One region of the Streptococcus hongkongensis genome, then DNA from elsewhere that is predicted to be linked to it. Evidence: predicted binding sites of a transcription regulator. Region 1 holds the regulator's gene; the other holds the start of a gene.
What was found. Region 1 encodes HrcA, which represses chaperone genes, less so after heat shock. Its sites were predicted from a motif close to TTAGCACTCNNNNNNNNNGAGTGCTAA; they were not measured.
Positions count from the first base shown of each region.

Region 2: a site for HrcA is predicted at 2,625-2,651, ahead of ACVRZD_RS03395 (ATP-dependent Clp protease ATP-binding subunit). Genes of this name have one in related genera too.

Region 1 is NZ_JBRUGD010000005.1:136,904-143,281, forward strand. It holds gene ACVRZD_RS04570 (M15 family metallopeptidase) at 1-510, shown strand, start outside; gene ACVRZD_RS04575 (glucosaminidase domain-containing protein) at 507-1,091, shown strand; gene hrcA (heat-inducible transcriptional repressor HrcA) at 1,225-2,265, shown strand; gene grpE (nucleotide exchange factor GrpE) at 2,292-2,855, shown strand; gene dnaK (molecular chaperone DnaK) at 3,154-4,983, shown strand; gene dnaJ (molecular chaperone DnaJ) at 5,458-6,378, shown strand, end outside.
Region 2 is NZ_JBRUGD010000004.1:54,307-60,684, forward strand. It holds gene feoB (ferrous iron transport protein B) at 1-110, opposite strand, end outside; gene ACVRZD_RS03375 (ferrous iron transport protein A) at 127-585, opposite strand; gene ACVRZD_RS03380 (amino acid ABC transporter ATP-binding protein) at 700-1,434, opposite strand; gene ACVRZD_RS03385 (amino acid ABC transporter permease) at 1,431-2,120, opposite strand; gene ACVRZD_RS03390 (DUF1797 family protein) at 2,249-2,479, opposite strand; gene ACVRZD_RS03395 (ATP-dependent Clp protease ATP-binding subunit) at 2,767-5,046, shown strand; gene ACVRZD_RS03400 (NUDIX hydrolase) at 5,186-5,635, shown strand; gene ACVRZD_RS03405 (DUF1827 family protein) at 5,685-5,990, shown strand; gene ileS (isoleucine--tRNA ligase) at 6,134-6,378, opposite strand, start outside.

The sequences.
Region 1 (6,378 bases):
AATCCAACTTTAGCTGACTTAAATGGGATCCAACTAGATGCTCGTATTGTTGACGCTGCAGCAGGATTTTTAGCAGCTGCGCAAGCCATTGACCCCGAAGAACATCTCATCTCGGGTTACCGTAGTGTAGAGACGCAAGCCCAACTGTTTCAGTCTTATATTGATCAGGAAAAGGCCAATAATCCTAGTTTGACGGATGCTGAAGCTGAAAAATTAGTTCAAACCTATTCCCAACCAGCAGGGGCTAGTGAACATGTGACTGGCTTAGCGATGGACATGGGAACCTCTAACTACTTGAATCAGAGCCATGTTGAAACGGTCAAACAAATTGTTGCACTAGCTGCTGATTATGGTTTTGTCTTACGATTCCCTGAAGACAAGGAAAAGATTACTGGAGTTGGGTATGAAGATTGGCACTATCGTTATGTGGGAAAAGCTTCCGCTAAGTACATGTCTGAGCATAAGCTGACGCTAGAAGAATATATTGCCTTACTAAAGGAGAATCAATGAGATCGCGATTAACATTAAATACATTTTTACTCCTGTTATTTTTCTTTGTTTTTGCAATCGTCACACCCTTGTTGTTACATGCTAAAACACCAAATGCTAGTCAGCTAGTCACTGTTCCTTATTCTGAAAAAGGTTTTATTGATGACATTGCAAAGAGGGTGAAACCTTATGCGAAAATATACGGCATTAGACCCTCTATTGTGATTGGTCAAATTGTAATAGATAGTCAAAATGGGCAAAGTATTTTGGCGGCCAAGTATCATAATTTATTTTCCATGCTTGCAAAACCGGGTGATAACTATGTTATTTTAGAGTCAACAAAGCCTATCTTAACTAATCCAAATAATACAAGATTAAAATTTAGCTCTTATCCAAATTGGGAAGCCTCTATTGCTGATTATTTTGCTTGTCTTCGACAAGGTACAATTTGGGATAAACAATTGTATCATCAGTTAGCTACGCAAGAAGGCTATAAGGCACCAGCAGAGTCACTAGGGAAATATATCTATTCTTATGATAAAAATTATCCGACAAAGCTTATAAAAGTCATTGAAGATAAGAATTTAACGCAATATGATTAAGTCATTAGCACTCTAAAAAAAGAGTGCTAATTTTTTATGCTTTTCTCTTGACAAGGTTCTTTTTAGGAGTATAATGGAAATATAAGTTAGCAGTCTAACTGGTAGAGTGCTAAAGTAAAAAGGGGGAGTGTTAATGATAACAGAACGTCAAAATGACATTTTAAATTTAATTGTTGACCTCTTTACTCAAACACATGAACCTGTTGGGTCTAAGGCTCTCCAAGCCAGTATCGAATCAAGTAGTGCAACTATTCGAAACGAGATGGCTAAACTGGAAAAAATGGGGCTACTTGAAAAAGCTCATACTTCTAGCGGACGCATGCCAAGTCCAGCCGGCTTTAAATATTTTGTAGAGCATTCTTTGAGTCTTGATAGCATTGATGAACGTGATGTTTATCAAATGGTTAAAGCTTTTGATTTCGAAGCTTTCAATTTAGAGGATATCTTAAAAAAAGCCAGTCAAGTTTTAGCTGATATTACAGGTTACAGCGTAGCCATTCTTGATGTTGAGCCAGCAAGGCAAAAGTTGACGGGCTTTGATATCGTTCAACTATCGACGCATGATGCTTTGGCTGTTTTAAACTTAGATGATTCAAAGCCCTTGACTGTTCAATTTGCCATTCCTAAAAATTTCTTGGCACGTGATTTGTTCAAACTCAAAGAGATTGTGGATGAAAGGTTGACAGGTAGGGAATTGTTGGATGTTCACTACAAGTTAAGGACAGAGATTCCTCAAGTTCTACAGAAATATTTCGCGATTACGGATAATGTTTCAGACTTGTTTGATTATATTTTCAGTAGTCTTTTTCGGGAAACTATTTTTGTTTCAGGAAAGGTCAATGCTTTAGAATACGCAGGGATTGAAACTTATCAATTTTTAGATAGTGAGCAAGCTTTGGCACTGTCAATTAGGCAAGGGATGGCGGAAAATGAAATGGCAACGGTTCAAGTTGCTGATAGTTGTGAGCCGGCCTTATCTGATTTAAGTTTACTAACTTACAAATTCTTAATTCCTTATAGAGGGTTTGGCTTACTGAGTTTGATTGGTCCAATTGACATGAATTATCGACGCAATGTTAGCTTAATCAATGTCGTTGGTCGTATCTTAGCCATGAAGTTGCGAGATTACTATCGTTATCTCAATAGTAACCACTATGAAGTAAATGAATTTTAATAGAAAAATGAAAAGAGGTATGTGACTTGTCGAAACACAAAAATGATGATGTCAAACAAGAAGAAATCAATGAAGACTTAGATCAAGTGACTGAGGAAGTTGTTGCATCTGATGAGTCAGTTGAAGATGTTGCAGAAGAAAAAGTTCCTGAAAAAAGCGAGCTTGACTTAGCTATGGAACGGTCTGAAGAATTTGAGAATAAGTATCTTCGTGCACATGCTGAAATGCAAAATATCCAACGCCGTGCTACTGAAGAGCGTCAAACGATTCAACGATATCGTTCACAGGATTTAGCTAAAAAAATCTTGCCAAGTTTAGATAACTTAGAACGTGCTTTAGCTGTTGAAGGCTTAACAGATGATGTTAAAAAAGGTTTAGAAATGGTTCAAGAAAGTTTACTTCAAGCTCTTAAAGAAGAGGGGATTGAAGAAGTTGCTGTTGAAACATTTGATCACAACCTACATATGGCTATTCAAACGATGCCAGCTGATGATGAACACCCAGCTGATTCAATTGCACAAGTCTTCCAAAAAGGCTACAAACTTCATGAACGCTTGTTAAGACCGGCCATGGTAGTGGTTTACAACTAACTAGGATACAAAGGGCGTTAGAAATCTGTATGAAAATAGGAAATCGGTAGACAATTCTGAATTTCGAAACGATTTATCTTTTTCACTAAGATTTTAGCCCGTGTTCAACTAAATTAAATCTAAATTATTATTTCGACCGCCAAGTCGTTAAACTAGACTCTAAATAAATTAATAAACGAACTTTAAAATTTGAAAGGAATTGAACGTGTTCAATCGTTGATGTCAAAAGCTTCGCTTTTCTTATCTCCAGATTGAAATAGTCCACTGGACTATTTCAACGTTCTTGGTATCTTATATTATGTCTAAAATTATTGGTATTGACTTAGGTACAACTAACTCAGCTGTAGCAGTTCTCGAAGGAACGGAATCAAAAATTATTGCTAACCCAGAAGGAAATCGTACAACTCCTTCAGTAGTATCATTCAAAAATGGTGAAATCATCGTTGGTGATGCTGCAAAACGTCAAGCAGTAACTAACCCAGAAACAGTAATCTCTATTAAATCTAAAATGGGTACTTCTGAAAAAGTTTCTGCTAATGGTAAAGAATACACTCCACAAGAAATTTCAGCAATGATTCTTCAATACCTTAAAGGTTATGCTGAAGACTATCTTGGTGAAAAGGTAGAAAAAGCCGTTATCACTGTACCTGCTTACTTTAACGATGCCCAACGTCAAGCAACTAAAGATGCTGGGAAAATTGCTGGTTTAGAAGTTGAACGTATTGTCAATGAACCTACAGCAGCAGCTTTAGCTTATGGTATGGATAAAACTGATAAAGAAGAAAAAATCTTGGTATTTGACCTTGGTGGGGGTACGTTTGACGTATCAATTCTTGAATTAGGTGATGGTGTCTTTGATGTACTTGCTACTGCAGGTGATAACAAACTTGGTGGGGATGACTTTGACCAAAAAATTATTGATTTCTTAGTTGAAGAATTCAAAAAAGAAAATGGCATTGATTTGTCACAAGATAAAATGGCATTGCAACGTTTGAAAGATGCTGCTGAAAAAGCTAAAAAAGATCTTTCAGGTGTTACTCAAACACAAATCAGCTTACCGTTTATTACTGCTGGCAGCGCTGGCCCACTTCACTTAGAAATGAGCCTATCTCGTGCGAAGTTTGATGATCTTACTCGTGACTTAGTAGAACGTACTAAAACACCAGTTCGTCGCGCATTGTCAGATGCAGGTCTTTCATTATCAGAAATTGATGAAGTTATCTTAGTTGGTGGATCGACTCGTATCCCAGCTGTTGTTGAAGCTGTTAAATCTGAAACTGGTAAAGAACCAAATAAATCAGTTAACCCAGATGAAGTTGTAGCAATGGGTGCTGCAATTCAAGGTGGTGTTATCACTGGTGATGTTAAAGATGTTGTTCTTTTAGACGTAACGCCATTATCACTTGGTATTGAGACTATGGGTGGTGTATTCACTAAATTAATCGACCGTAATACAACAATCCCTACATCAAAATCACAAGTTTTCTCAACAGCAGCAGATAATCAACCAGCTGTTGATATCCATGTGCTTCAGGGTGAACGCCCAATGGCAGCAGATAACAAAACTCTTGGTCGTTTCCAATTGACTGATATTCCAGCTGCACCTCGTGGAATCCCTCAAATTGAAGTAACTTTTGATATTGACAAAAATGGTATTGTTTCTGTTAAAGCTAAAGACCTTGGTACTCAAAAAGAACAACATATCGTTATTAAATCAAATGATGGTTTAAGTGAAGATGAAATCGATCGTATGATGAAAGATGCAGAAGCAAATGCAGAAGCAGATGCAAAACGTAAAGAAGAAGTTGACCTTAAGAACGAAGTTGACCAAGCTATCTTCGCAACTGAAAAAACAATTAAAGAAACAGAAGGCAAAGGCTTCGATACAGAACATGATGCTGCTCAATCAGCACTTGATGACTTAAAGGCTGCTCAAGAATCTGGTAATCTTGAAGACATGAAAGCTAAACTTGAAGCATTGAATGAAAAAGCTCAAGCGTTAGCAGTTAAAATGTATGAACAAGCTGCTGCAGCACAACAAGCAACACAAGGCGCTGAAGGTGCTCAATCAGCAGATAAGGCATCAGCTGGTGACGATGTTGTAGATGGAGAATTCACGGAGAAATAAAACAGTCCTGTGGACTGTTTTATCCCACGAGCTTAGAAACAAAAAGCGAGAGGCAACTCAGTGGACTGTTTTATCCCACGAGCTTAGAAACAGGAAGTGAATGGGGGTTTCTGAGTGGCAACAAAATAGTCTCCACTTCTACTAAAGTAGCATTCCAAAAAGGCGGGGCGCCTCGCCCCGTCTGTTTTGGCTATCTATAAGTAATAAAAAGAAATCTTTCTATCATAATGAGATTTCTTGTCAATCATAATAAAAAGACAGTCAATTGTTTTGTAACAGTGAAGTAATTAGTCTAATACGTAGAGAGGAATTGAATTAAGTTGTTAGGGCGAGAATTCTACTTAGTAAAATATAAGTAGAACTGCTATGCTTAAGACCCGATGAAAAAGAAAAATATCTCCTGGATAGTGTTCTATCTTAACTGGATGGCCTTAATTTTCTTTGAGTCGTTTAATGGCTTACTATTTAAAATATATGAATAATACTGAATTTTATGAACGTCTAGGGGTAACCAAAGACGCAGCTTCAGACGAGATAAAAAAAGCATACCGTAAACTGTCTAAAAAATACCATCCAGATATTAATAAGGAAGCTGGCGCTGAACAAAAATACAAAGATGTTCAAGAAGCATATGAAACCTTAAGTGATTCACAAAAACGTGCTGCCTATGATCAATATGGTGCGGCAGGTGGACAAGGTGGCTTCGGTGGTGGATTTGATGGGGCTGGCTTTGGTGGCTTTGAAGACATCTTCTCAAGCTTTTTCGGCGGTGGCGGTGGCATGCGTAATCCGAATGCTCCTCGTCAGGGTGATGACTTACAATATCGCGTCAATTTAAGTTTCGAAGAAGCTGTTTTTGGTACTGAAAAAGAGGTTACTTATAACCGTGAATCAAGCTGTTCAACATGTAATGGTTCTGGTGCCAAACCAGGTACAAGTCCTGTAACCTGTGGTCGATGCCATGGTGCAGGCGTGATCAATGTTGATACCCAAACACCACTCGGCATGATGCGTCGTCAAGTGACTTGTGATGTCTGCTACGGAACAGGTAAAGAAATCAAAGAACCGTGTCATACTTGTCATGGAAGTGGTCATGAAAAAGAAACACACAAAGTATCTGTTAAAATCCCTGCTGGGGTTGAAACAGGTCAACAAATCCGACTTCAAGGGCAAGGTGAAGCAGGTACAAATGGTGGTCCTTATGGCGATCTCTTTGTTATTTTGAATGTATTGCCAAGCAAGCAGTTTGAACGAAATGGCTCTACAATCTATTACACAATGGATATTAGTTTTGTCCAAGCGGCTTTGGGTGCAAGTGTTGATATTCCAACAGTGCATGGCGAGGTAGAAATGTCTATTCCGGCAGGAACACAAACAGGGAAAGTATTCAGACTA
Region 2 (6,378 bases), on a different contig from region 1:
TCAACAGTGACACCTGGCCAATTTCCAACTTTTTGGTTACTACCAGTTAATAAATTAAATAAACTTGTTTTTCCACTATTGGGATTACCAATTAATGTAACTTTCCTCATAATTCCTCTTACATACCTATCTTCGATTGACACTAATTAATTGTGCTTCTGATTTTCTCAGTGTTAGTTCGAATCCCCTTATTGAGATTTCAATTGGATCTCCTAGAGGCGCAACCTTTATTAGTTTAACTTGTGTGCCTTTTGTTAAGCCCATATCCATTAAATGTCGCTTAGTTTCTTTAGCAGTATAAATAGTCTCGATATATGCCACTTCACCTACAAAAAGGTCTGTCAATGGAATAGCATTTTGAGAATCTGGTAATACTTCAACGACAATATTTTCTAAAATACTTTTATCAAATGCTAGACGTTGGCCAGCTAAAATAAGAATTGCACTTACTTTTGTTTTTGAAATTAACATGACTTGTCTATCAGGTAACATTCCCAAATGAGATAAGTATCTTTGAAAAGAGTCTGGAAGATTAATAGATGTTATGATGTACTTTTTTCCGATTTCGGCTTGCAATATATTCAAAATAATCTCCTTTTATACCTTCCAATTATAACATAGGATAATAAAAATGTATTCCTTCTCAAGAATATTATTAAAAATAGGTTAAAAAAATAAACCGGCTTCAACCGGCTTATCCTACAAGACTTTACTAAGGAAATCTTTTGTTCTTTCTTCTTTTGGATTATCAAAGAGGTCAGTTGGACTGCCTTCTTCAACAACAAGACCTCCATCCATAAAAATGACACGATCTGCAACTTCTTTTGCAAAGCCCATTTCATGAGTTACAATTGCCATCGTCATTCCAGATAAAGCAAGGTCCTTCATTACAGTGAGGACTTCCCCAACCATTTCTGGATCAAGAGCAGAGGTTGGTTCATCAAACAAGAGCATATCCGGATTCATCGCTAAACTTCTTGCAATTGCAATCCTTTGCTGTTGGCCACCTGAAAGGGAAGCCGGATAGGCATTAGCCTTATCAACCAGACCAACCTTTTCCAAAAGAATTTGTCCATTTTGTTTAGCATCACTTTTACTAATGCCTTTTGTTTTAATTGGTGAGATTGTAATATTTTCCATAACGGTCATATTAGGAAAGAGATTAAACTGTTGAAAAACCATTCCCATTTTTTCACGCATTTTGAAAATATCATTTTTCTTATCAGTAATGTCGACACCTTCAAAGGTAATTTTCCCCTGACTTGGAACTTCTAATAAATTCATCGTTCTCAACAAGGTTGATTTCCCTGAACCAGATGGTCCGATGATTACAAGAACTTCTCCTTTTTCGATACTCAAGTCAATTCCTTTGAGAACATGATTATTCTCAAAGGATTTATGTAACCCTTCGATTGTTAATAGCGTTTGATTCATAAACTCTTAGCTCCCTGTCCCATTTTTTTCTCTAGTAATTGTAGTAACTGTGACATGACAGTTGTCACCATTAAGTAATAAAATGCAGCAAATAATAATGGCGTAATTGGTAGATAGGTAGCAGTAACAACAGATTGCGCACCATTCCATAATTCCATAACACCAATTGTTTGCAAGAGGGCACTGTCTTTAATAATAGTAATAAATTCATTGCCCAGAGCTGGTAAAATATTTTTAAAAGCTTGAGGTAAGATAACATAACGCATAGCATTTTTAGGACGAATCCCTAAAGAATAGGCAGCTTCTAACTGGCCTGCTGGAACAGCTTCAATTCCCGCTCTGACAATTTCTGATATATAGGCGCCGCTATTCAATGAAATAATAATTACCCCAGGTAGGAGGCGTGAAAAATCAAGATTTAAAACGCCAAATTCAATGACCGGCATCTGATTAAAATGCATCCAAGCAAAGGCAATCATTATTTGAACAACCATAGGTGTGCCACGAAAGATCCAGACATAAAAGTTAGCGAGCAATCTCAATGGTGGAAAAGAACTTCTTTTTAAAAAAGTAATAAAAACACCTAGTATAGTACCAAAAAATACGACTGAAATTGAAATTAAAATTGTGACGAGGACGCCATAATTAAAGTAGCCCCAATAGTGTGGCAGAAAAGAAAAATTCATATTTATACTCCAAAGTTCCTAAATAATAAAAAACAATGAAATAATTATAACACTTGCTGTATAATAATACAATACAAAAATAAAAAACCTGCTAATGCAAGTTTTCCACTACAAAACTATTGAAGTCATTAATATAATAAATCGTAAATTTCCATTGCAATTAAATCAATGCTATCAAATGAATATGATTCACGTGCATCAACATCACGTAATGTAAAAACTGGTCCAGTTTCAAGATCGTTAGCAAATGATACTTCTGCTACAACTACACCATCACGTTCAAAATTTCTTTTTAAATTGCCACCGTCATTAACCATTAATTCAAGGCGGTTGATGATTCTCACTAAATGTGATTCCATTTCAATTCTCCTATTTCTAAGTTTTCCATATTATTTTAACACAAATTACCCTAAACAAACACTAAAAGAGATAATTTTCTCAATCTTTTCAGTCATACTATTCAGGATCTTTCTTTTATCCTATTAAAAACAGTAAATCATGCATTTATCACTCCTAATAATAGAGTGCTAAAACAAGGAACTTTTTACTTGATTTCCTCTAAGAGGGTGCTATAATATGGTTATAAAGTTTGACCTTGTTTGACTATAAGTCAATCACGTTAATAGAAATGCAATGGAGGTATTCTATGCTCTGTCAAAATTGTCAATTAAATGAAGCTTCAATCCATTTATATACTAATGTCAATGGGAAACAAAAACAAATTGATTTGTGTCAAAATTGTTACCAAATCATGAAAACTGATGCTAATAATTCCATTTTAGGTGGTATTGGTGCTCGAAATGAGTCAAAACAGGATCCAGTCAATCCATTTTTTGATGATTTCTTTGGAGATCTCAATAACTTTAGATCTTTTGGAGATCTTCCAAATACCCCTCCAACACAAGCCGGAGGTAATGGTGGGAACAATGGAAAAATCCCTAACCAACAGTCTTCTCGCCACCAAGCGTCACAGACAAATCAGCAAGCTAAAGGCTTACTTGAAGAATTTGGTATTAATGTGACTGACATTGCTCGTAAAGGTGGCATAGACCCTGTAATTGGACGCGATGAAGAAATCACACGCGTTATTGAAATTCTAAATCGACGAACTAAAAATAACCCCGTCCTAATCGGAGAACCTGGTGTTGGGAAAACGGCTGTCGTCGAAGGGTTAGCCCAAAAAATTGTTGATAGTGATGTTCCCTATAAACTCCAGGGGAAACAAGTCATCCGCTTAGATGTGGTCAGTCTTGTTCAAGGAACAGGCATCCGTGGCCAGTTTGAAGAACGCATGCAAAAATTGATGGAAGAAATCAGAAATCGACAAGATGTCATTTTATTTATTGATGAGATTCATGAAATTGTCGGTGCCGGGAATGCTGGTGACGGGAATATGGATGCTGGAAATATTTTAAAACCAGCCTTAGCTCGTGGCGAGTTACAACTTGTTGGGGCAACAACTCTAAATGAATACCGTATCATTGAAAAAGATGCCGCCCTTGAACGGAGAATGCAACCTGTCAAAGTTGAAGAGCCATCTGTTGAAGAAACAATAACTATTCTAAAAGGTATTCAAGGTAAATATGAAGATTACCATCATGTGAAATATACTGATGATGCCATTAGTGCAGCAGCAACATTATCTAATCGTTATATTCAAGATCGTTTTTTACCAGATAAAGCCATTGATCTATTGGACGAGGCTGGTTCAAAATTGAATTTGACTTTAACCTTCGTTGATCCAAAAGAGATTGATCAGCGTCTCGTCGAAGCTGAAAACTTAAAAGCGCAAGCTACTCGTGATGAAGACTATGAACGCGCAGCTTATTTCCGTGATCAAATCATTAAATATAAAGACTTACAAAAACAAAAAGTTGAACAAGAAGATACGCCGATCATCACCGAAAAAACAATTGAGAGTATCCTTGAAGAAAAAACGAGTATTCCTGTTGGCGAGTTAAAAGAAAAAGAACAATCGCAATTGATTCACCTAGCAGATGACCTTAAATCTCATGTCATTGGGCAAGACGATGCCGTTGATAAGATTGCAAAAGCTATTCGTCGTAATCGCGTTGGTCTCGGCTCACCAAATCGTCCTATTGGTTCTTTCCTATTTGTAGGGCCAACTGGGGTCGGCAAAACTGAATTATCGAAACAATTAGCTATCGAACTCTTTGGTAGTGCTGATAACATGATTCGTTTTGACATGTCAGAGTATATGGAAAAACATGCGGTTTCTAAATTAGTCGGTGCCCCTCCTGGTTATGTTGGCTATGATGAGGCTGGGCAATTGACTGAAAAAGTCCGTCGTAACCCTTATTCTCTGATTTTACTGGATGAAATTGAAAAAGCGCATCCTGATGTGATGCACATGTTCCTTCAAGTATTAGATGATGGTCGTTTGACGGATGGGCAGGGCCGAACAGTAAGCTTTAAAGATACTATTATTATTATGACCTCAAATGCTGGAACTAGTACAAATGAAGCATCGGTTGGTTTTGGGGCTGCCCGCGAAGGCCGAACTTCTTCTGTTCTGGGACAATTATCACATTTCTTCAATCCTGAATTTATGAACCGATTTGACGGTATTATTGAATTCCAAACATTAAACAAAGATAACCTCTTACATATTGTTGATTTAATGTTAGCTGATGTCAATGACAGACTCAATCAAAATGGCCTACATTTAGATGTGACTGGTAAGGTTAAAGAGAAGCTTGTCGACCTTGGTTATAATCCCAAAATGGGTGCTCGACCTTTACGTCGCACTATTCAAGATTACATTGAAGATGCCATTACTGACTTTTACCTAGAAAATCCAAGTGAAAAAGAACTAAAAGCAATGATGACAAGCAATGGTAATATTATTATAAAATCTGCTAAAAAAACAAGTCCTATTGTGAAAGAAGATTCAAAAGCTAATTAAAAAGAAAAGTTGATATTAGGGAGCCCCTTTTATCAACTTTTTTGCTAGTTATCTTATTATGTAAATGTTCAAACAAATAAAAAAAAATGAAGCGCTATCCTTTTTTTTTTAGTATAATATAAGCAAGGAGGGAACCCTTATGACAGTTCCAAAATTCGGTGAAAAGATTGATGGAAAAGAGTACATCTCTCGCTATGGCGTTTATGCAGTGATTCCAAATCATACTCAAACAGAAATTGTATTAGTTCAAGCCCCTAACGGCTCATGGTTTCTACCTGGTGGTGAAATTGAAAAAGGTGAAGATCATTCCTCTGCCCTCGAGAGAGAATTGATTGAAGAGCTAGGTTACTCTGCTCAAATTGGCTATTATTATGGACAAGCGGATGAATATTTTTATTCTCGACATAGAGATACCTACTACTATAATCCCGCTTATCTTTACGAAGTGACAGCTTATACAATTGAGGGTGATCCTCTAGAAGACTTCAATAATATTGCTTGGTTCCCAATCGAAACCGCAATAGCTAAACTAAAACGCGGAAGCCACAAATGGGCAATCAAAGAATGGCAAAAAAAACACCATTCCTAATGAAAATATAGATTCATAAACATGATGATCTATTAAAGAGGAGGAATTTATGAGACTCATAAATACAACAGGCAGTCACCCAGAACTTGTAAGAAACCAGCTGACCAATACTGATGCTAAATTAGTTGAAGTATATTCTGCCGGAAATACAGATGTCATCTTCACAATGGCACCTAAACATTATGAATTATTAATTACAAATAAATACCGTGCCATTAAAGAAGAAGAATTAGAAGTCATTCGTGAATTTTTCCTTAAACGTAAAATTGATCAAAATCGTGTCATAAAAGGTAAGACCAAAATGGTACACACCAATAATCTGATTGAAATATCATTTCCAATAAAAGAAGACTAACTGTTATAGTTAGTCTTCTTTTATTACTCTTTAAACAATAATCACATCTAAAACACCCCAATCATCAGATTTTTTGTCCAATAATTGGGGTGTCATATCTCTTATCTTAACTTTGAAACTGACTAAAACGTCAAGTTAATGACTTAGTTTGTTTCAAATCCTTGAGCTACTGCTTCAGGGAAGTTTTCTTCAATGATTTTTGCACTTGCATCACAGACAAATGCTCCATAAGGACGCATTCTTGTCGTCGGATCCACACGGCGAGAACGTTCACAAACTTCACCTTCTGCATGTTCAACAGTAAATGCAATACCATCAAATGCCACTGCATTTTCAGGAGCATCTTCAAGATCTGCAACTGTTAATTGAGAGACGATCATTAATAAGG